DNA from 4 places in the Streptomyces sp. NPDC050610 genome. Region 2 is predicted to be linked to each of the others. Evidence: riboswitches for the same ligand, from Rfam matches in the RefSeq annotation. Region 2 holds a riboswitch; each other region holds the start of a gene.

The links. Region 2 has a riboswitch for cyclic di-AMP ahead of AB0I22_RS17495 (NlpC/P60 family protein). Riboswitches for the same ligand answer to the same signal wherever they lie in the genome.
Region 1: linked by a shared signal. The riboswitch ahead of AB0I22_RS35845 (M23 family metallopeptidase) and the one ahead of AB0I22_RS17495 (NlpC/P60 family protein) in region 2 are both predicted to bind cyclic di-AMP.
Region 3: linked by a shared signal. The riboswitch ahead of AB0I22_RS14445 (M23 family metallopeptidase) and the one ahead of AB0I22_RS17495 (NlpC/P60 family protein) in region 2 are both predicted to bind cyclic di-AMP.
Region 4: linked by a shared signal. The riboswitch ahead of AB0I22_RS14985 (transglycosylase family protein) and the one ahead of AB0I22_RS17495 (NlpC/P60 family protein) in region 2 are both predicted to bind cyclic di-AMP.

Annotation. Positions count from the first base shown of each region.
Region 1 covers NZ_JBFAIV010000047.1:22,349-28,004, forward strand. Annotated here, with positions in the region: gene AB0I22_RS35830 (hypothetical protein) at 1-452, opposite strand, end outside; gene AB0I22_RS35835 (hypothetical protein) at 690-995, shown strand; gene AB0I22_RS35840 (aldo/keto reductase) at 1,072-2,016, opposite strand; gene AB0I22_RS35845 (M23 family metallopeptidase) at 2,154-3,674, opposite strand; cyclic di-AMP (ydaO/yuaA leader) riboswitch at 3,686-3,835, opposite strand; gene AB0I22_RS35850 (PP2C family protein-serine/threonine phosphatase) at 4,229-5,329, opposite strand.
Region 2 covers NZ_JBFAIV010000012.1:159,734-165,389, reverse strand. Annotated here, with positions in the region: gene pcrA (DNA helicase PcrA) at 1-829, opposite strand, end outside; cyclic di-AMP (ydaO/yuaA leader) riboswitch at 1,096-1,275, shown strand; gene AB0I22_RS17495 (NlpC/P60 family protein) at 1,322-2,503, shown strand; gene AB0I22_RS17490 (hypothetical protein) at 2,545-2,898, opposite strand; gene AB0I22_RS17485 (NlpC/P60 family protein) at 3,344-4,471, shown strand; gene AB0I22_RS17480 (hypothetical protein) at 4,508-5,170, opposite strand; gene AB0I22_RS17475 (alpha/beta hydrolase-fold protein) at 5,258-5,656, opposite strand, start outside.
Region 3 covers NZ_JBFAIV010000009.1:202,071-207,726, forward strand. Annotated here, with positions in the region: gene AB0I22_RS14435 (GNAT family N-acetyltransferase) at 1-2,076, opposite strand, end outside; gene AB0I22_RS14440 (HPr family phosphocarrier protein) at 2,320-2,601, shown strand; gene AB0I22_RS14445 (M23 family metallopeptidase) at 2,792-3,598, opposite strand; cyclic di-AMP (ydaO/yuaA leader) riboswitch at 3,612-3,766, opposite strand; gene AB0I22_RS14450 (pitrilysin family protein) at 3,999-5,408, opposite strand; gene AB0I22_RS14455 (pitrilysin family protein) at 5,405-5,656, opposite strand, start outside.
Region 4 covers NZ_JBFAIV010000010.1:36,955-42,610, forward strand. Annotated here, with positions in the region: gene AB0I22_RS14970 (DUF501 domain-containing protein) at 1-68, opposite strand, end outside; gene AB0I22_RS14975 (septum formation initiator family protein) at 369-830, opposite strand; gene eno (phosphopyruvate hydratase) at 971-2,251, opposite strand; gene AB0I22_RS14985 (transglycosylase family protein) at 2,567-3,283, opposite strand; cyclic di-AMP (ydaO/yuaA leader) riboswitch at 3,286-3,430, opposite strand; gene AB0I22_RS14990 (transglycosylase family protein) at 3,725-4,849, opposite strand; gene AB0I22_RS14995 (cytochrome P450) at 5,031-5,656, opposite strand, start outside.

The DNA.
Region 1 (5,656 bases), on a different contig from region 2:
ATGCTGTCGACCAGCAGGTGCCGGGCGGGCCAGCGGCGTGTCCTGATGACGCGGACGTATCCGGCGTCGACGACCCGGCGGCCGTCCGGAATGAGGACCTCGACCGGTGCCAGCCGCGCCGCCTCGTGTCGCGTCGTGGAACCCGGGGCCATATGGAGCGCCGCCCGGCCCGTAAGGAGCGCCGACCTGCCCGAGAGCGGCGCCGCCGCCGCGCGCTGCCCCGCCGCGTACAGCACCGCCGCCAGCAGGCGCTGGATGGTGTCCGGCACGCCGGGGTGGAGCAGGTATACGCGCGGCAGTACGCGTTGCCACGGGCCGTTCTCGCGCGCCCTGTTCCAGATCGCGCCCTGGGAGACGCCCAGGGCGCGCAGTTGAGCGTGGGTCGCGAGGCCGCGTTGGCGGCTCACCAACCGGGACAGCGGCGCCCGGTCGTACGAGAGCGGTGTAGGCATGGCCCGTTGCTGCCCAGCAGGAACGGTGCCTCTTCCCCGAGTCCCTCGCGAAGTTCCTCGCGCCCCGCCCCGGAGCCCCGCGGACGTTCGCGCCACGTCATCGGGCGGCTTCCTCCGCGGCGCGTCAGCCGCCCACCGCCGCCGCCCCCGCCAGGCGTAGGGTCGAGGAAACGTTCGAGTTGTCTTGTCACGTTGTCTTGTCAGGTTGTCTTGTCACGGATCGTGGAGGTTGCGGGAATGGCTGGGGTTCCGACGTCTGTAGTGGCCGCTGGTGGGCTGGTCGGTGGTTACGGGGTGGCCCGCTGGACGAAGAAGCGGCCGCTGGGCGGGGCCGCGCTGGCCGCGGCCGGCGCCGTCGCGGCGCGGCAGTGGCAGCAGCGGTCCGGGACCGGCGCCGCCGCCGCGCTGACCGGGCTGTACGTGGCCGCCTTCGCCGGCTCGCACCCGCTCGCCAAGAAGGTCGGCTCCTGGCCCTCCGTCTTCGTGGTGGCCGGCGGCGTCGCCCTCGCCTCCTGGGCCGTCGAGCGGCGGGGCCAGGCCTGACGGGCGACGAGGGGGGGACGGGAGGCGGAGGGCCCCGGGCCGTACAGCCGTCTTCCGCACGGCCCGGGCGGAGCCGCTACCGCGACGCCTCCGTCAGCAGGTCCACCTCATCGGCCGTCAGCTGGAGGTCGGCCACCGCCAGCAGCGCCGGCAGCTGCGCCGTGTTGCGCGCGCTCGCGAGCGGGCACGCCACCGTCGGCCGGGCGGCGAGCCAGGCCAGGGACACCGTGGCCGGCTCGGCGTCGTGGGCCTCCGCGACCTTGTCCAGCGCTTCCAGTACGCGCAGGCCGCGCTCGGTCCGTACGTACTCGGCGGCGGTCCCCGACCGCGCGCTGTCCACGGCCGCGCCCGGGCGGTACTTGCCGGTCAGGAAGCCCGACGCCAGGCTGTAGTACGGGACCGCCGCCAGCCCGTGGCTCTCGGCGGTCGCGGCCAGGTCGCCCTCGTACGAATCGCGCGAGACGAGGTTGTACTTGGGCTGGACCGCCACGTACTTGACCAGCCCCTCCGCGTCGGAGAAGGCCAGCGCCTCCGCCAGCCGGTCCGCCGTGATGTTGGAGGCGGCGATCTCACGGACCTTGCCCTCCCGCACCAGTTCGTCGAGGGCCGTGATGAACTCCGACACCGGTACGGACGGGTCGTCGTAGTGCGTGTAGTAGAGGTCGATGTAGTCGGTGCGCAGGCGGCGCAGGGACTCCTCCACGCCCGCCTTGATGGCGTTGGCCGCCAGGCCGCGCCGCTCCGGAACGCCCGCGCCGACCTTGGTGGCCAGGACGACGTCCTCGCGGTTGCCGCGCGTGGCGAACCAGTCGCCCAGGACGGTCTCGGACTCGCCGCCCGAGTTGCCGGGGACCCACGCGGAGTAGACGTCGGCGGTGTCGATGAAGTTGCCGCCGGCCGCCGTGTAGGCGTCCAGTACGGCGAAGGACTCCGTCTCGTCGGCCGTCCAGCCGAAGACGTTGCCGCCGAGGCAGAGCGGATGGACGGACAGATTGCCGATCTTCTTGCGCTTCTCAGCCATAAGCCCATTTAACGCCTCGCACGGACGCGTTAACGGCTTGGACGGATTCACCCGTTCCGTTTTGGCCACTGCGGTCGCTGTGGTCACTATGATCACTGCGGCCGCTGTGGCCTCAAGTGGCCCGGCGCCACCGCCCGTTACGGCTTCATCCCGTGCTCCCGCAGCCACGCCATCGGGTCCACCGGCGTGCCCCCACCCGGCCGCACCTCCAGGTGCAGGTGCGGGCCGGTGACGTTGCCGGTCGCGCCGACCCGGCCGATGACGTCGCCCGCCTGCACCTTCCCTGAGTTCACGGCGATCGAGGACTGGTGGCAGAACCACAGCTCAGTGCCGTCGTCCAGGGTGAGCACCGTGCGGTAGCCGTACGAGCCCGCCCACCCGGCCTGCGTGATCGTGCCGCCGTGCACCGCCTTGATCGGCGTACCCGTCGGCGCCGCGAAGTCCTGCCCGGTGTGGTTGGCGGACCACATGTCGCCCGACTGGCCGAATCCGGCGGTAAGCGTGTACGAACCTACGGGCAGCGTGTACGCGGCGCCCGGCTTCACGAGCCCCTTCTCCGACGCTTTCTCCTGGGCGGCCGCTGCGGCCTTCTTGTCGGCCGCGTCCTTGGCCGCGGCCTCCTTCTCGGCCTTCGCCTTGGCCGCCGCTTCGGCCTTCGCCTTCTCCCCGGCGTCCGCCTCGGCCTTCCGCTTCGCCGCCTCGTCGGCGGCCTTGTCCGCCGCCGCCCGGACCACCGCGTCGCGCGCCTCACTGTCGGCGGCGGACTGCTGGTGCTCGGCCTGCTGAAGGATGCGGGCGCGGAGCGCCTCGCCCGCGTCGGCGACGCCGTTCGCCGCGTCTTCCGCGGAGAGGCCGATCCGGGACAGCGGCTGGTCCGCGCCGGGAGCCTCGGCGGCCTCGGCAGCCTCCGGAGCGGAGTCGTCCGCCAGGAGCGAGCCGATGCCCGGCAGGTCCTCCACGGCCGGCAGCTTCCCCGGCAACTCGCCCATCTGGTCGGCCAGATGCGCCAGGTCGGGCATGGATATCGGGGGCGCGGGGCGGTCCTTGGCGCTGGCCATCCCGCCCGCCCCGACCGCCGCGATGACGCCGACGCCGAGCACCGCTCCGCTACGGGCCATCGTGCCGCCGCGCTGCTTGCCGATCCGGTGCTTGCCGCGGACAGGGCCCGCGGAGTCCTCGGTGGGATTCCACTCCTCCCACAGCTCCGCCCCCCGCTCCCCCGACCAGCCCTCGTTGGGGTCTACGAGGTCTGCGGGGTCTACGGGATCTGCGGGATCTGCGGGATCTACGAAGTCGGCGAGGTCCGCGGGGCCGCCTGCGGGGCCTGCCACGAAGTCCGCTCCGGCGGCCGACGCGAGGCCGTCACCAGGACCGATGTCGATACCGGGGCCGATGTCGAAACCAGGACCGGTGTCGATACCGGAGCCGAGGCCGAGGCCGGCGCCCGAGTGGGCTCCATCGGCCTCAGGGCCGGAGCCGAGTTCCGCACCGGTGGGAACGCCGGACGGAGTGCCGGGAGCCGGCTCGAACGGAGGGGCGTAAGAAGGGGCGTACGACTGGTCGAAGGCCGACTGGTCGAAGGCCGACTGGTCGTAGACCGACGGGTCGTAGGCCGGGTCGTACGTCGGCTCGTCGAGGGCAGGCTTGTTGGACGCCACGGGGGCGCACTCCTTTCCTTCCTTCTCGCCTACCGGGTTAGCTGACGGGTTCGGAGCAGGAAGGTCTCCTACGGGCCCCTTCTCGCGAAGGCGCCCGACTCACCCCAAGGTTGGTGGTTCCCCGGTTCCCTGGTGCCTCGTGTTGCCGGTGCTGCCGATGGTGCTGGGTACGTACGGTGTGGCCGGTGTTGCTGGTGCCTGCGGGATTCGGCGAAGGCGCACGGTGCCGCCTCTTGCGGCGGTTGTGACGACCGCGCTGCGTTATCGAACGTTAATAGAAGCGAGACCCGGATACCAAGCTGTTGCCCGTAATCCGCGCAGGCTTTGGCGAGGACTTTATGGACACGCGTCGGCGAAAGCGGTCGAGTCGCCTCGCCTGCCGAAACCCCTCGGCGGCGATCGTGCGCCAGTCGTTATGCACAGGGATCAAGATCCACTACGCACCGTGTTCCCGGTCAGCATCGTGTTCCGACCCGCACCGTGTTCCGACCCGCGCCGTGTTCCCGGTCAGCGCCGTGCCCCCTATACGCGCCTATACGCGCCGGAATTCCGCCCTACCCCTCCGGCTCCTCCCCCGGCACAGCCGCCACCCCATCCCCGCAGCGCCGAATCGCCAGCAGCGCCATGTCGTCCGACGTCCCCCCGCCCGTATGCCGCGCCACGTCCGCGGCGAGCGCCTCCAGCACCAGGTCCGGCCCGTCGAACAGCCGCCCGTTCAGCCGGGCTTGCGGGTCGTAGAAGACGTCCCGCTTGTCCCTGGCCTCCGTGACCCCGTCCGTGAACAGCAGCAGCGTCGCCCCCGCCGGAAAGTCCCATACGTCCACCCGGTCCGGCCAGACGCCCAGGTCGCCCATGCCCAGCGGCAGCGCCGGCACCTCCGGTGTCGCCTCCACCGCCTTGCCGTCCGCGTACAGCAGCAGCGGCGGCGGATGGCCGCGGTTCACCACGCGCAACACCGCGCCGTCCGAGGCCGCCACCTCCACCTCCGCGAGTACGGCCGTGGTGAACCCCTCGAACTGGTCCAGCCCCTCCCGCCGCACCCCCTCCCGCTGCAACGCCCGTTCCAGCCGCGCGGCGAGCCCTTCCAGGGTCGGCTCCTGCTCCGCCGCCTCCCGGAACGCGCCGATCACGACGGCGACCGCCTCGACCGCCTCCAGGCCCTTGCCCCGGACGTCGCCGACGATGACGCGTACGCCGTGCGGGGTGTCCTGTACCGCGTACAGGTCGCCGCCGATACGGGCGTCCGCCTGCGCCGCCACATAGCGCGCCGCGACGCTCAGCCCCTCGCCGATTCGGTCCGGGGGCGTGGGCAGCACGGCCCGCTGAGCCGCCTCCGCGATGCCGCGCGCGGACTCCAGCTGCTGGTCGCTGCGGCGCACGATGCGGTTGATGCCGAGGGCGAGCACGGCGACGGTCAGGACCGTGGCGACCTTGGTCGCGGACTCGAACGAGTTCACCGCGCGGTGATAGGCGTTGGTCCCGGCCGCGGCGGCGACGGCCGCAACGGCGGTGGCGGCCGTGCCGCGCCGCCCGAAGAGCGGGGCGGCGACCAGCGGAGCGGCCGACAGGAACGGGGCCCCGGTGTACTTCGGCGGGGTCAGGAGGTCGAAGAGGACGCCGCCGACGATGAGTACGGCGGGCGCCCAGCGCGCCAGGCAGTTCGCGACGACGCCGCGGCGCGAGAGCCCGTTCGCGGGCGCTCCCGCGGGCACTCGTGCGCGGGTGCCCCCGCGTGCCCGGCCTCCGGGACCTCGCTTCCCCACCGTTCTCTCCTGACCGGTCCGTCCCGCGCGGCGCCCCTCCCAGGCTTCCGGCCGACGCCGCTCCCGGCGACCGCTGCTCATCCAATCGGGTGGCCGCTGCCCGCCCCCTCAAACGGGGCCGTCGACGGCGGATCGGAGCGAGGTACAGGCGTGAGCGCTGGTGGGAGTGGTGAGGCGGGGAGCGCGCGAGCCGCCGCAGCGGGCGCGCGCGTCAGGAGG
Region 2 (5,656 bases):
TCATGATGATGTCGTCGAAGTCGAGGGCGTTCGCCTCGCGCAGCCGCGCCTGGTACATCGCGTACGCCTCGGCGAGTGTCTTCTCGAATCCTCCCCCAGACTCCGTCTGGGAGGTGCCCCCTGCGGCCTGGCCGGCGAACTCCTCCTCGTCGATCAGCTCGTTCTTCAGGTTCGAGATCTTGGCGCTGAAGGACTTGGGCGGGAAGCGCTTCGGATCGAGGTCCAGGTCCCGGCAGACCAGCGCCATCAGCCGCTTCGAGTCGGCGGCGTCGTAGATCGAGAAGGATGAGGTGAAGCCGAGCTTCTTCGACTCGCGGCGCAGGATGCGCACACAGGCGCTGTGGAAGGTGAGCACCCACATCGCGTTGGCCCGGGGGCCGACGAGGTCGCCGACGCGCTCCTTCATCTCGCCCGCGGCCTTGTTGGTGAAGGTGATCGCGAGGATCTGGCCGGGGTGCACGCCGCGCGCGCCCAGCAGGTGCGCGATCCGGTGCGTCAGCACGCGCGTCTTGCCGGACCCGGCGCCGGCGACGATCAGCAGCGGCCCGCCGCTGTGCACCACCGCGGCGCGCTGCTCCTCGTTGAGCCCCTCCAGCAGCGCGGAAGGGTCGATGACGGGCCGCGGCGCGCCGTCGCGGTAGTACGCGTCGCGCGCCCCGGAGCCGCCCTGCCCCGAGGCCGGGCCGGACCGCTGTACGGGCGCGTCGAAGGCGCCCCCGAAGAGGTCGTCCGGCACCGGCTCCGGTGCGGCGTCCTCGGGCGGCGGCGGGGGCTCCTCGCCCGAAGGTTCGAGATCCGCCAGGAAGCTGTCGTCAAAGAGGCTGCTCATCGCCCACCGAGTCTAGGCCGCCCCACTGACACCCGGCTCCGGCTGTGGAAAAGACGGGGGAAAGTACGGGCGGAAAGTACGGGCGGAGGGTCGGCGTCCAGGGGTCGGGAGCGGGCGGGAGAGGGCGGGAGAGGGCAGCTCGCGGCGTGGGAGGCGCAGTCACGGAAGGTTCCGGCATATCGAACACCAGCCTTCACAGCGGCCCCACCCGTTGGCTACGGTGCTCGCTCAGGCAGCCCGTCCCCCCGCCGACGCCCCGTCTGCACGGGCCGCCAACGCCGAGTCCGACTGCGCCGCGAGGCGCCCGGAGCCGGGGACCCACACGCACCACCGGGGTGAATCGGCCCGTACGCACGCACGCCGCGCCGTACGGACCGTAGGGCATAAACCTTCCAAAACCGCCCGAACCCGACAGCTAACCCGGTAGGCGGTCCACGGAAGGAGTCGCCTCCCTTGGCGTCACACCGCAAGCCCCGCAGCACTGGGCACGGGCTGCTCGACACGCCCGCCCGCCGCCGCACCGCCGTCTCCCTCACGACGGCGGCGCTGGCCTCCGCCACCCTGCTCTCCCAGACCGCGCACGCCGCCCCCGGCCGCCCCACAGCCCCCAAACCCTCCGGAACCTCCGGAACCTCCGTCGAGGACGTACAGCGACGCGTGGACGCCCTGTACCGGCAGGCGGGCACGGCCACGCAGGAGTACAACGCCGCCAAGGAGCGTACGGACGCGCAGAACGGCAAGGTCGACAGGCTGCTCGACGACGTGGCCCGGCGCACCGGGAAGCTCAACGACGCACGGCGCGCGCTCGGGGCGTACGCCGCGGCGCAGTACCGCGACGGCGGTGTGAGCCAGACGGCGAACCTGCTGTTCGCCGCCGATCCGCAGAGCTGGTTCGACCAGACGCATCTGATCGACCGGATGACGGGCCGGCAGGAGCGGGCCGTACGGGATTTCCGTACGCAGCAGAAGGCGGCGGCCAAGGGCCGGGGCGAGGCGGTACGGAGCCTGGCCGCGCTCACCGATTCGCAGAAGCAGCTGAGGGCGAAGAAGGAGACCGTCCAGGGGAAGCTCGGCGAGGCGCGGGAGCTGCTGTCGAAATTGACGGCCCAGGAGAAGGCGCGACTGGCCGCGATCGAGAAGAAGAAGGAGGCGGCGGCCAAGAAGAAGGCCGAAGAGCTGGCCAAACGCCAGGCCGAACGCCAGGCGGAGAAGCGGCAGGCGGAGAAGGCCGCGCAGGGCGGCGGCAGCGGCAAGGGGCAGGGCGGCTCGGAAACGGGCCACAAGGGGGGCGGCACCGACTCCGGAGCCCCCTCCGGGGCGCACTCCGCCAAGGCCGACAAGGCGATCGCCTTTGCTCGCGCACAGATGGGCAAGCCGTACGTGTGGGGAGCCACCGGCCCCAATTCGTACGACTGCTCAGGGCTGACGCAGGCGGCGTGGAAGGCGGCGGGCGTCGATCTTCCGCGCACCACGTGGGATCAGGTGAAGACCGGCGAGCGGGTGGCCACGGACGATCTCCAGCCGGGTGACCTGGTCTTCTTCTACGACGACATCAGCCATGTCGGCATGTACATAGGCGACGGGAAGATGATCCACGCGCCGAAGCCCGGGGCGAGCGTGCGGGTGGAGTCGATCTTCTACATGCCGATCTACGGGAGCGTGCGCCCGGCGTAGCGGAGACCGCTCACGCCCCCGGGGCGCCGGCTCTCAGCCGCTCACGTCCACAACAGGGCGATGAAGATGTTGGCGATGGTCAGGGCGCCCACGATGCCGAAGACGGGCGCCTCCACCTTCTCGTCGTCGCGCTTCACGTAGACCAGGCCGAGGACCACGATCAGGAACGCCAGCTTGATTCCGATCTTGACCGTGTTCAGCGAGTAGTCCTCGGCCTGGTTGAGGCCGACCAGCGCGACGCCCGTCACCAGCATGGTCAGCGCGCCGTGCAGCATCGCCGGGACCATGCGCGCCTCGCCCTTGCCCATGGCCTTCATCTGGGTGAGAAAGCCGCCGAGCAGGGCCGCGATGCCGATGATGTGCAGGCCGACGACGGCGTGAATCAGTACGTCCATGAGGCCCGACAGTATCCGGGGGCATATCACCCGTCGGCGGTCAGGTCTGCCTCATTCGCCGCTTCGATCAAGGGCGGCCGAAATCCTTCCGTATGGGCGCGAGTGGACCGATCACGTGCGGTCGCCGTGCGCACGGTTTCATCCAATAGCGGTCATGCACGCGCATTCCCGTGACGGTCGGGCCTAGCGTCCTGCACCAGGTGACCGGCTCCCCACTGTCACCGTCGGAGCGAGCGGGCCCCGCCAGGGCCCGTACCGCGCTCGGACGGCGACTGTCGGCCACTGCGCCGAGAAAGCCCGGCGGCGGCTCGCCCCCCTATTACGGGCCACCGCCGGGCCGACCGCGGCGAACCGGGGCCAGGACGCACAGCACACACGTCACACACAGCACGTTCAGCTCGCTCAGCACACGAAGGCAAGGCACCGGAAGGAAGTGACGGCCCCCGTGGCCTCGCACCGAAAGCCCAAACGGCACCGGCCGTACGCGCTCACCAGCGGCACCGCACGCACCGCGGCGACCCTCGCCCTCGCCGGCGCCGCCACCGGCACCGCGCTGGAGGGCACCGGGCACGCCGCGCCCCGACAGACCCCGGCCCAGGTCAAGACCCAGGTGGACCGCTACTACCAGGAAGCGGAAGCGGCCGCCGAGCGGTACAACGGCGCGAAGGACAAAGCGCGCGCCGCGGAGAAATCACTGGACGCGCTGCGCGACGAGGCCGCGCGCAAGACGGAGGGGCTCAACTCGGCCCGTAACGCGCTGGGGGCGTACGCCACGGCGCAGTACCGCGAAGGCGGCCTGTCCCCCGCGGTCCGGCTCGCGCTCTCCTCCTCCCCCGACCAGTACCTCGACCGCGCCTCGCTCGCCGACCACATGGCGGGTCGGCAGGCCGCCGCCGTGAAGCGTGTCGAACACGAACTGCGCGAGGTACGGCAGGTACGGACCGCCGCCGACGCCCAACTGACCCGCCTCAAGGGCTCGCAGGCCGAGCTGAGCGCGCACAAACGATCCGCCGAGGGAAAACTGGACGCCGCGCGGCGGCTCCTGGACGGGCTGACGGCCGAGCAGCGCGCGAACGCGCAGAACGACGGCGGGGGCGACGACGCCCCTGATACGGACCGGGGCACGGCCGTACGGGCGGCGGACCGCTCAGCGGCGCGCGGCAGTGCCCAGGCCGCGACGGCTCGCACTTCGACGGCCAGGGCTTCGACGGCCCAAGCCTCGACGGAGCGGGCGGCCCGCGCGGTGTCCTACGCGTACGCGGCGCTGGGCAAACCGTACGTGTGGGGGGCCACCGGCCCGTCCGCGTACGACTGCTCGGGACTGACGCAGGCCGCCTGGCGGGCGGCGGGGGTGTCGCTGCCGCGCACCACATACACCCAGATCAACGCGGGACCGAAGGTCAGCCGATCCCACCTCTCGCCCGGTGACCTGGTGTTCTTCTACTCGGGCGTCAGCCACGTCGGCATCTACGTCGGCGACGGCAAGATGATCCACGCGCCGCGCCCGGGAGCGCCGGTGCGGGTGGCCCCGATCGACCAGATGCCGTTCGCGGGCGCGACGCGCCCGGCGTGAGGGGCGAGCCGTCCCGCGACGGGATGCGCAGCGGGCTCATCTCGCCCACATGGGCCCCCGGCCGGGTGCTCCCCCGACCTCGGCGATGCTGGGGTGGCGCACCGCGTCCAGCCCGTCATCGGCGAGAAGGCCGGCGATCAGGGCCGTAGGCCCGAATACCTCGGTCGCGCTCAGATCCCAGTCGGTGAGGACGAACCAGGTGCCGTCCATCGGCCACCAGTGCGCGGGAAACCGGGTCGAGACGGCCGAGTCCGGCCGCGCGCAGGCATCGTGGTGAGCGAGTGCCTCGTCCAGCCGCCCTCGACGGGCCGGGACCGGGCGGCCGATCTCCTCGATCGCCGCTTGAGCCCAATAGCACTCCGTACTCATCCCGTCGAGGCTGTGACGGGCGAGGACCTCGATCAGGTGAGCCAGACAGGCACGGTCGATCTCCCCCGCCTCCGGCCTCTCAAGGTCTTCGGGCAGGTCAAGACCCTGGAAGACCCGGAAGGAAGGGGTGAACAGCCAGTCCGCCAGTCTCCTGCCGGCCCGCACCAGCACGTCGTCCCACCGGACCCGTGCCCCTCCCACCCTGACGGTGTGCAGAACCCAGCAGCGGTCCGGGAACCCCTTCTGGGGCTCGTAGCCCAGGACGTCGTCGTCCCGTTCCAAGAACGGTCGGACACCGCCGAGCGAGTCGTCATCCGGCAAAAGCTCCACCACGGACTCCTCGACACTTCGACCACACAGGTGGCGTTCCGCAACTGGTCGAGGATAGGAGACCGGCTCGTTTCCAGACCGCCCCGCTCACGCCTTGAGCTGATGCGTGAGCCACTTGAAGACCTCCGGCACCTGCTTCCGCCAGACGATCGTGCCGTGCCCGCCCGCGCCCTTCGGGATCTTCTCCACGTACACGGTCGTCGGCGGCTTCGCCGCCTGCTTGAGCGCCAGACCGGCCTGGTAGCCGTCGCCGTCCCCGCCCGAGACGAACAGGGCGGTCCGCGGCGGGGTCTTGGCGTGCTGGAGGATCCTCCACGGGTTGTTCTTCTCCCGCAGCACCGGGTCCTTCGCCGTCAGCGCGACGGGCTCGCCGATCGGGTCGTTGTAGCCGGACAGGCTCACCCCGGCCCGGTAGCGGTCCGGGTGCGAGACGGCGAGCTTGGCGGCGCAGTGCGCGCCGGCGGAGTACCCGGCGACGGCCCAGCC
Region 3 (5,656 bases), on a different contig from region 2:
GTACGCGGCCTCGCCGTGCGCGGCGAGCAGCACGTCGATGTCGGCCGCGGCTCCGGCCTCGTCGATGTCCTCGAACTCCGGCACCCGCCCGGGGGCGGCCGCCCCCTTGCGCCACTGCGCGTACCGCGCGGCCTGGGCCAGCGCCCGTACGGCCCGCTCGGCGGCGGGGTAGGAGGGGATGCCGCCCGCGGCGGGGCCCGGCGCGGCTTCCGGGTCCTCCTGGGGCGCGGCCAGCGCCTCGGCCAGGCCCGGTATTTCGAGGTGGACGACGGCCACCGGCTTCGCCGTCGGGGCGGCGGCCAGCGCCTCGCGCAGGGCTGCCGCGAGCTGTGCCGCCGAGGCGTCGCCGACCCAGGGGATGGCGGTGACGACGACGGCGTCGCAGAGGTCGTCGGCGAGGGCGTCGGCGAGCGCCGCGCGAAAGTCGGCCGGTCCCGCCCCCGTGGTGAGGTCGCGCGGCGGCAGCGGGCGGAGCCGCTCGGTGAGGCAGGCGTCGTAGGTGAGGAGGGCGAGGGAGTCGGAATTGCCGAGGATGGCGACGCGCGGGCCGCCGGGCAGCGGCTGGGCGGCGAGCAGCAGCCCGGTGTCGGCGAGCTCGGTGACGGTGTCCACGCGGATGACCCCGGCCTGGCGGAACAGGTCGGAGACGGTGGCGTCGGGGATGCGGGTCATGGGCACCGCGTGGCCGCTGGGCGCGGTGCCGCCGTGCCGGGCGCCCTTGACGACGACGACCGGTTTGACGGCGGCGGTGCGCTTGGCGAGGCGGGTGAACTTGCGCGGGTCCCCGATGGATTCGAGGTACATGACGACGACGGCGGTGTCCGGGTCGTCGTGCCAGTACTGGAGGAAGTCGTTGCCGGAGACGTCGGCGCGGTTCCCGGCGGAGACGAAGGTGGAGACGCCCGCGAGCGAGGCCGCGCGCCGGTGCAGTCCGGACAGCAGCGCGATGCCGATGGCGCCGGACTGGGAGAACAGCCCCACCTGCCCGGCGGCCGGCATCTCGGGCGACAGCGAGGCGTTGAGCCGGACGCCGGAGGCGGTGTTGATGAGGCCGAACGCGTTGGGGCCGATGACGCGCATGCCGTACGAGCGGGCCTGGCGGACCAGCTCGCGCTGGCGGTCGCGGCCCTCGGGGCCGCTCTCGGCGTACCCGGCGGAGAGGACGACGAGGCCCTGCACGCCGTGCTCCCCGCAGTCGGCGACGACGCCGGGCACCTGCTCGGCGGGGACCGCCACGACGGCCAGGTCGACGGTCTCCTCGATGTCGCCGACCGAGCGGTAGGCGGGCACGCCCTCCGGCCGCAGCCGCGAGGAGCCCGCCGGGAAGGCGCGGTTGACCGCGTACGCACGGCCGGTGAAGCCGCCCTCCAGGAGGTTGCGCAGGGCGGCGCGGCCCACGCCGCCGGGCTCCCGGCCGGTGCCGACGACGGCGACCGCCCCGGGGGCGAGCAGCCGCTGCACGGAGCGGGCCTCGGCGCGCTGCTCGCGGGCGCGCTGGACGGCGAGGGACTGGTCGGTGGGCTCCAGGTCGAATTCGAGGCGGACGACGCCGTCCTCGAAGGAGCGCTTCTGGGTGTACCCGGCGTCCGTGAAGACCTTGATCATTTTGGTGTTGGCGGGCAGCACCTCGGCGGCGAACCGGCGGATGGAGCGCTCGCGGGCGACGGCCGCGATGTGCTCCAGGAGGGCGGAGGCGACGCCGCGGCCCTGGTGCGCGTCCTGGACGAGGAAGGCCACCTCGGCCTCGTCGGCGGGGGCGGTGGCGGCCATTCCGCGCGCGTCGATGCGGTCGTAGCGGACGGTGGCGATGAACTCGTCCCCGACCGTGGCGGCCAGGCCGACCCGGTCGACGTAGTCGTGGTGGGTGAAGCGGTGGACGTCGCGGTCGGACAGGCGCGGGTAGGGCGCGAAGAAGCGGTAGTACTTCGACTCGTCCGACACCTGCTCGTAGAAGCTGACCAGGCGCTGCGCGTCCGCGGCGGTGATGGGCCGGATCTGCGCCGTGCCGCCGTCGCGCAGCACGACATCGGCTTCCCAGTGGGTCGGGTACGCGGCGTGCTCCGACGGCGTGTGCATGGGGCCAGCGTACGACCGGGCACTGACAGACCCTCCGCTCGCGTACACCGGAGGGTCGGGGCAAGGTGGGCAGGGGCGCGGCGGACGAGGGAGCACGGCAGGTGGAGGCGGGTGCGGACGGGCCGGGCGGCACAATGGAGGAGGGAGCAGGGGGGCGGCACGGTGCCGGACGTCACCGCAGGAGCGACCGGGCACCGTGAGAGACTGGTCTAGACAACCAATGACGACTTGAAGGGCAACACCATGGTTGAGCGCCGCGTCACCGTCGGCTGGGCCGAGGGGCTGCACGCCCGCCCCGCGTCGATCTTCGTCCGTGCCGCGACCGCCTCGGGCGTCCCCGTGACGATCGCCAAGGCCGACGGCAACCCGGTCAACGCCGCCTCCATGCTCGCGGTGCTGGGCCTGGGCGCCCAGGGCGGCGAGGAGATCGTTCTCGCCTCCGAGGCCGACGACGCCGAGGCCGCGCTCGACCGCCTGGCGAAGCTGGTCGCCGAGGGGCTTGAGGAGCTCCCGGAGACCGTCTGATTCGGGTTCACCGGCGCGGCACGGCCGCGCGACGGGCCGCGGCGACCGATCACGGTCGCCGCGGCCCTTCTTCGTGGGGCTCCCCGCCGCCGCCGATTCACCGGCCGGCTCTCCCGCGGCGCACGCCGAAGACCCCGGCCATGCGGTCCGGGGTCTTCGGCGGTGCTTTGCGCGCGTGAGGCGCGCGGGATCAGAGGCTGACGCCGTGCGCGCGCAGGTACGCGACGGGGTCGATGTCCGAGCCGTACTCCGGGGACGTACGGGCCTCGAAGTGCAGGTGGGGGCCGGTCACGTTGCCGGTGGCGCCCGAGAGGGCTATCTGCTGGCCAGGGGTGACCGGCTGACCGACGGAGACGCCGATGGAGGAGAGGTGGCCGTACTGCGTGTACGTGCCGTCGTTCATCTTGATGACGATGTTGTTGCCGTACGCGCCGCCCGGGCCGGCCTCGACGACGGTGCCCGCGCCCACGGAGTGCACGGGGGTGCCCATTCCGGCGTGGAAGTCGACGCCGGTGTGGCTGCCGGAGGACCACAGTCCGCTGGACGCCTTGTAGGCGGTGGAGACGTACGAGCCGTCGACCGGCAGGACGAAGGCGTTGAGGCGCTTGCGCTCCTCGTCGCGGGCGGCCTTCGCCTTGGCGGCGCGCTCCGCGTCGGCCTTCCGCTTGGCCTCGTCCGCGCGCTTCTTGGCCTCGGCGGCCTTGGCCCTGGCTGCGGCCTCCGCCTTCGCCTTGGCGGCGGCCTCGGCGGCGGCGTGCTGCTGGGACTCGGCCTGGGCCCCGATGCTGTCGGCCACGTCGTTGCTCATGACGACGGCCTGGGTGAGGCCGGTGTCCTCGATCTTGGGAGCGGGGTCGCCGCCGGACGCGAGGGCCGGGGAGGCGAGGCCGGCGACGACGCCGGTGGCGGCCAGGGTCGCGACCCCCGCCGCGTTGGCGCCGACACGCACGGCGCGGCTCGGACGACGGTGCTTCCCGGTGGCACGGGTGAACGCCATAGGTACGGCTGATCCTTTCCTTCCTTCTCGCCTACCGGGTTAGCTGACGGGTTCGGAGCAGGAAGGTCTCCTACGGGTCCCTCCGGGAAGGGGCCCGATTCACCCCAGGGACGTGTGGGTCCCCGGCTCCCCTGGCTCACGCCATTGGGGACTCGGCGATGGTTGTCCGGGGCCGCGGCTGCGACTCATATACGACGGACAACCGCCATGAAGCTAAACGGGCCTTCTTTCAATCGGCAAACAGAACCGCGATTTTGTGCCCTACGCCACACGGCAGACACGCAACCACTCCGATAAACCGGACAAACGGCGGGGCGCGAGGGCCCCATAGACCCCTCGCGCCCCACTCGTCCCGTTATGGGACCTTCGCGACAAGACCCTCGCGGCCGTCGCGTTCCCCTCAGCCGGAGACGACCGTCACCTCTCCGATGCCGAGCGCCTTGACCGGCTCCAGGATCTCCGCGGCGTCGCCGACGAGGACCGTGACGAGCCGGTCGGCCGGGAAGGCGCTGACGGCGGCCGCGGTGGCCTCCACCGTGCCGGTCTCCGCGAGGCGCGCGTACAGCTGGGCCTGGAAGTCGTCCGGGAGGTGCTGCTCGACCTGGTCGGCGAGCGTCCCGGCGACGGCCGCGGCCGTCTCGTACTTCAGCGGGGCGACTCCGACGAGGTTCTGCACGGCGATGTCGCGCTCGGCGTCCGTCAGCCCCTCGGCGGCCAGCGTCCGCAGCACGGTCCACAGGTCCGCGAGCGCGGGTCCGGTGGACTCGGTGTCCACCGAGCCGCTGATGGCCAGCAGCGAGGCGCCTGTGGGCCCCTGGAGGGCCGAGGCCTCGGAGGAGCGCAGCACCTGGGCGTAGGAGCGCACGCCGTAGGTGTAGCCCTTCTCCTCGCGCAGGACGCGGTCCAGGCGCGAGGTGAGGGTGCCGCCGAGGCAGTACGCGCCGAGGACCTGGGCGGGCCAGACGCGGTCGTGCCGGTCGGGGCCGATCCGGCCGAGGAGCAGCTGGGTCTGGACGGCGCCGGGGCGGTCCACGATCACCACCCGGCCGGTGTCGTCGGCGGTGATGGGCGTCACCGGGTACGGCTCGGCGGTGCCGCCGGTCCACGCGCCGAGCGTGTCGGCGAGCGCCTCGGCCAGGTCGACGCCGGTGAAGTCGCCGACCACCACGGCGGTCGCGGTGGCGGGCCGTACATGGGCCTCGTAGAAGGCCCGTACGGCCGCGGCGTCGATGTCGCGGACGGTCTCCTCGGTGCCCTGGCGGGGGCGCGACATGCGCGCGCCCGCGGGGAAGAGCTGCTTGGAGAGCGCCATGGCGGCCCGGCGGGCCGGGTTGGCCAGCTCGTGCGGGATCTCGTCGAGGCGGTTGCCCACGAGCCGCTCGATCTCGCTGTCCGCGAAGGCCGGCGCCCGCAGGGCGTCGGCGAGCAGGGCGAGCGCCTTGGGCAGCCGGGAGGCCGGGACCTCCAGCGAGACGCGGACGCCCGGGTGGTCGGCGTGCGCGTCGAGGGTGGCGCCGCAGCGCTCCAGCTCGGCGGCGAAATCCTCGGCGGAGTGCTTGTCGGTGCCCTCGGACAGGGCGCGCGCCATGATCGTGGCGACGCCGTCGAGCCCGGCCGGCTCGGCCTCCAGCGGCGCTTCGAGGTTGACCTCCACGGCGACGACCTGCTGGCCGGGGCGGTGGCAGTGCAGCAGCGTGAGGCCGTTGGGCAGCTGGTCGCGCTCGGGGGCCGGGAAGGCCCACGGCGTGGGGGCGCCGGGCTGCGGCTGCGGGTGGAACTGCATGGTGGTGGTGGCCACGGCGTCGCTCACTGGCCCGCCTCCTGCTCTTCGGCGTTCTTCGCGGTGTCTTCGATGGCTCCGTCGGCCGCCTGCTCGGCGTCCGCCGACTCGGTCTCCGCGGGCTCGGTCGGTTCGTAGACGAGAACCGCGCGGTTGTCGGGGCGCAGCCGGGCCGCGGCGACGGCCCGCACCTCCTCCGCGGTGATGTCCAGCACGCGCCCCACGGCGGACAGCGCGAGCTGCGGGTCGCCGAACAGCACGGCGAACCGGGCCAGTTC
Region 4 (5,656 bases), on a different contig from region 2:
TCCTTGAACGCGGCGATGTCCGCGTCCGTCGGGGTCGTGGGCTCGGTCTTCGGAGGAGGGGTGTCCATGGGCTCGCTCGTACTCGGTCTTCTCGTGTCTTCTCGGTCGGTGGGCCGGATCGTACGCGCCGGGGCCGTACGGGCCACAGTCGCAGTCGTACGGGCCGGTGCGGCAGGCGTACGGGCCGGTGTCGCGCGGGCCGGGTCGTCGGGGCGGATCGTACGGGCCGGATCGTACGGGCCGGGGTGATCGGGACCGGGACCGGGCCGAGCGGCCCGTACAGCCGTACAGCCATGCAGCCGTACAGCCATGCAGCCAAGGTCCGTGCAGCCGCATCCGGGCGCCCGCCCCCGGCCGGGAGGGCCCCGTCAGCCCTTCCCGTGTCCGTCCGCCTTGTCCACCCCGTCCCAGAGGTTGTCGGACCAGGAGCGGCCGGCGCCGCCCTGGTCCTTCGGCCGCTTGGCGTCGCCGCCGCCGTCCACCACGCTGTAGCCGGTCTCCCCCGGTCGCGTGTAGTGCAGGTGCTCGCGCGCCTGCTGCTCGATGTAGGCCGGGTCCTTCAGCCGCGCCTTCTCCTCGCGGAGCCGCTTGACCTGCTCGCGCGCCTCCCGCGACTGCCGCAGCTGATCGCCGATGTCCGAGCGCTGGGTGATGAACTGCCGCATCGGGTAGGCGAGGGCGACGACCAGCGAGCAGACGACGAGCGCGAGCAGCGCCGCCCGGCCGGTGAGGCGGTTGCGGCGCACGGGCCGGGTCCGGTACACGCGGGCGGCGGCCTGCTCGCCGAGCGCCTTGAGCCTGGTCGCCGTGGAGAACCGATCCGCCGGCACAGCCGCCTCCCCTGTCTCGTCGCCCGTGCGACCCACCTACGTACACGTCCCCGGCAACGGTACGGGACCGGTGCCGGGGACGCTTCGCTTACGCGCTCAGCCGCGTACGGCCGTGTTCCGCGTGCTCGCGGGCCGTGGGGTCAGCCCTTGAAGCGCGGGAACGCGGAACGGCCCGCGTAGACCGCGGCGTCGTCGAGGATCTCCTCGATGCGCAGCAGCTGGTTGTACTTGGCGACGCGCTCGGAGCGGGCCGGGGCGCCGGTCTTGATCTGGCCGCAGTTGGTGGCGACGGCCAGGTCGGCGATGGTGACGTCCTCGGTCTCGCCGGAGCGGTGGGACATCATGCACTTGAAGCCGTTGCGCTGGGCTAGCTCGACGGCGTCGAGGGTCTCGGTCAGCGAGCCGATCTGGTTGACCTTGACCAGCAGGGCGTTGGCGGCGCCCTCCTCGATGCCGCGGCCGAGGCGCTCCGGGTTGGTGACGAACAGGTCGTCGCCGACGATCTGGACCTTCTCGCCCAGCTTGTCGGTGAGGACCTTCCAGCCCGCCCAGTCGTCCTCGTACAGCGGGTCCTCGATGGAGACCAGCGGGTACGCGGCGACGAGCTCCTCGTAGTACTCCGTCATCTGCGCGGCGGAGCGGTCCTGGCCCTCGAAGGCGTAGACGCCGTCCTTGTAGAACTCGGAGGCGGCGACGTCGAGCGCGAGCGCGATGTCCTGGCCGGGCGCGTAACCGGCCTGCTTGATGGCCTCGACGATGAGGTCGAGCGCCTCGCGGTTCGAGCCCAGGTTCGGGGCGAAGCCGCCCTCGTCGCCGAGGCCGGTGGACAGCCCGCGCTCCTTCAGCACGCCCTTGAGCGTGTGGTAGACCTCCGCGCCCCAGCGCAGCGCCTCGGAGAAGGACTCCGCGCCGATCGGCGCGATCATGAACTCCTGGATGTCCACGTTGGAGTCGGCGTGCGAGCCGCCGTTGAGGATGTTCATCATCGGCACCGGCAGGAGGTGCGCGTTGGGGCCGCCGAGGTAGCGGAAGAGCGGCAGGTCGGACGCCTCGGAGGCGGCGTGCGCGACGGCGAGGGAGACGCCGAGGATGGCGTTGGCGCCGAGCGAGGACTTGTCCGCCGTGGCGTCCAGGTCGAACATCGCCTGGTCGATCAGGCGCTGCTCGGTGGCGTCGTAGCCGACGAGCTCCGGGCCGATCTGCTCGATGACGGCGAGGACGGCCTTCTCGACGCCCTTGCCCTGGTAGCGGTTGCGGTCGCCGTCGCGCAGCTCCAGCGCCTCGAAGGCACCGGTGGAGGCGCCGGACGGAACGGCGGCACGGCCCGTGGAGCCGTCGTCGAGGCCGACCTCGACCTCGACCGTGGGGTTGCCTCGCGAGTCGAGGATCTCGCGAGCTACGACGACGTCGATGGACGGCACGAGTGTCTCCTTCATGGGGTGACTGGTTTCTGCACCCCGAGCCTAACGGGCCGGGGGCATCCGCCCGCGCGCAGCCCGGGCTCCGGGCCGAAAAATGGGCCAAAGGGCCAGATCAGAGGACGAATGGCGGTGTTGTTCGCCGAACGGGGAATGGGGGCCGGAACTGGACACCGCCGGAGGGGCAGCCGACACGACACCCCCGGACATGCGAGTGCCCCGCTACGGCGCGATCGGGGGGAATGGCGCGCCGCAGCGGGGCGGTCTCTCATGAGCGGAGAGACAGGGACGGTGATGAAGCCGTCCCGGAGGAGCGGATCAGCTCAGGTGGAGCTGCTGACCCGGGTAGATCAGGTTGGCGTTGGAGACGATGCCCTTGTTCAGGTTGTACAGCTTCTCCCAGCCGCCCTTGACGCTGTGCTCCTTGGCGATCTTGCCGAGGGTGTCGCCGGACTTGACCTTGTACTCGCCGTCGCCCTTCTGGATGGACTTCGGCGCGACGGGCTTCGGCGCGGCCTGCTTGGGGGCGGCCTGCTTGGGGGCCTGCTGCTTCGGCGCGTAGTGCTTCGGGGCCTGCTGCTTCGGCGCGGCCTGGCGCTCGCTGCGGTCCGCGTGCTGCGTGCTGCGGCTGCTGGAACCGGTGTCGACGCCGGCGGCGGGGCCACCGGAGGACAGGTTGCCGGCGCCGGCGCAGGACCAGGCGCCCGGGCCCTGCATGGCGAGCAGCTTCTCGGCGGTGGCGATCTGCTGGCCCTTGGTGGCCTGGTCGGCACGCGGGGCGTACTGGGTGCCGCCCGCGGCGGCCCAGCTGGACTGGTTGAACTGCAGGCCGCCGTAGTAGCCGTTGCCGGTGTTGATCGACCAGTTACCACCGGACTCGCACTGCGCGACCTTGTCCCAGGTGGAGACGGAGGCGGCGGAGGCCGAGGTGGCGCCCATCAGCGGGACGGCGACAGCGGCACCGGCGACGCCGGCGAGCGTGGCGACACGGACGGCCTTGGACGGACGGCGGTGCTTGCCCTTGGAGATAAGCATGTTGGTTTCCTCACCGACGCCTACGAGGTGAGCTGTCGGGTTCGGGCTGTGAGCTGCCCGGCCTCGTGTGCCGGAGCACACGGGGCTTCACCCCTAGCCGTCCCGGTCCCCGTCGGTGTCGACGGGCCGTTCCGGCGGCCTACCTGGTTCCCCCGCTCCTGCCTACGGCGCTTTCGCGACGAATCCAGCGACCGCCGGCAGGATTCGGCGTGGCGATCGTGGTGCTCACGGTGGCGAGCGGTGACGACGTTAAACACACTGCCCAGGAGGGTTCAAACCCCCCCTCCTGACGGCAGTTGCCTCTACTTACCCACAGAAACAGCACATTTCCGCAGGTGAGAGACGGTAGGGAGAGATCGGGCAGGGGAGGAACCCGGGGCTGTCAACGAGACCCATGTCTCACTTTCCCTCGGAACGGACATACCGCCCGTACCGTCGCTCTCACGTTCCGAGATCAAGTTTCTGACCAGGGAAAATGAGATCGGGGTCGCTTCCTACGGTGCCGTGGTTGCGCTCGTAGAGGCTGGTCCAGCCGCCGGCGACGGAATGCTCCTCCGCGATCACCGAGAGGCTGTCCCCCGACCGCACCGTGTAGTCGTGAGGGGCCTGTTGGGGCGTACGAGACGAATTCCCGGCGCGCGATTCCCCACCGCGCGATTCCCCGCCGCGCGACGCGTGCCGGCCGCCGCCGCTCCGTCCGGCGTCGTCCTGCGCGGAGGAGCCCGTGCCGTCGTCCCCCTTGCTCCCTTCGCCCCCCTTCTCCCCTTCATCCGTGCCGCCGCGGTGCCGGCCCTCGCCGGACGTCGGCGACCCCGTCGTGGAGGTCGTGGGGTCGGTGGAGGGCTCAGTGGGCTCGGAAGGGGTCGTGGAAGGCGTCTGAGAGGGCTTGCCGCCGGGCTCGGGGGTCCCGGACGGGCTGGAGCCGTCCGCGCCGGTCGCGCCGGAGCCCTTCTCGCCGTCGCCCTTCCCGCTCGGCGTCGCGCTCGAACCGCCCTTTCCGGAGTCGGCCTTCCCCGGCTCCGTACGGCCCTTGCCCTTGTCCTTGCTCTCGCTCTTGTCCTTGCCCTCGCCCTTGTCCTCGCCTGAGGGTTTCTGGGACGGGTCGGAGCTGTGGGAGGGCGAGGGCGACTGGGCGGAGGGCTCCGAGGACGGCGTCTGGGTGCTGCCCGGGTCGACGCCCGGGGCCGCACTGCCGCGGTTGAGCCCGGAACTGACCGCGCATCCCGACCAGGGCTTGGTGCCCTGGCCCTCCAGGATCTTCTGGGCCACGGCTATCTGCTGGGCCCGGCTGGCCAGGTCGGGTCTCGGCGCGTACGCCCTCCCCCCGTACAGATCCCACGTCGACTGCGAAATCTGGAGCCCGCCGTAGAAGTCGTTCCCGGCGTCGGCGCTCCACGTTCCGCCGCTCTCGCATTGAGCGACGCGGTCCCAGGTCGCTGCGTCCGCGGCGTTCGCACCGGTGGCCGCGAGCAGCGGCATGGCGATTCCGGCGCCCGTCACCCCCGCCGCTACGACGATGGCCGGGACCTGACGGGGGCGGCGGTGTCGACCGTTCCCGGTGCGCATGCGGTTGCCTCTCGTGTGACGGCTGAGTTGTCGGTTCCTCGGTTGCCGAGTTGTCGGTTGCTGAGATGTCGGTTGCCGAGTTGCCGGTTGCTGAGTTGTCGGTTGAAGATAGCGACGCGCTCAGTCAGTCACAAGCCGATGTAGCCGAGGTCACGCGGAGGTCACGTCGCTTGACGCTTCGTCACTTCTGGCGGGGCGTGAACTCCACGGGCAGCGTGCGCAGTCCGCGCATGATGAGGCCGCCGCGCCACCGCAACTCCTCCGGTTCCGCCGCGAGACGCAGGTCGGGCAGGCGCCGCAGCAGCGTCGCGAGGGCGGCCCGGCCCTCCAGCCGGGCGAGCGGCGCGCCGATGCAGTAGTGGACGCCGTGCCCGTATCCGAGGTGCTGATTGTCACCGCGCGAGAGATCGAGGGTGTCCGGTTCGGCGAACCGCTCCGGATCGCGATCCGCCGCCGCCAGCACGACGAGTACGGGATCGCCCGTGCCGATCCGCTGCCCGCCCAGGGTGATCGGCTCGGTGGCGAACCGCCAGGTCGCCAGCTCCACCGGTCCGTCGTAGCGCAGCAGTTCCTCGATGCCGGTGGCGAGCAGGCTCTCGTCGCCCGCGTCCAGGGCCCGCTGCAACCGCTCGCGCTGGCCGGGGTTGCGCAGCAGCGCGTACGTGCCGTTGCCGATGAGGTTCACGGTGGTCTCGAACCCCGCGAAGAGCAGGATGAACGCCATCGCGGCCGCCTCGTTCTCGCTGAGGTGCTCGCCGTGGTCGGAGGCCCGGATCAGACCCGAGATCAGATCATCGCCGAGGTCCG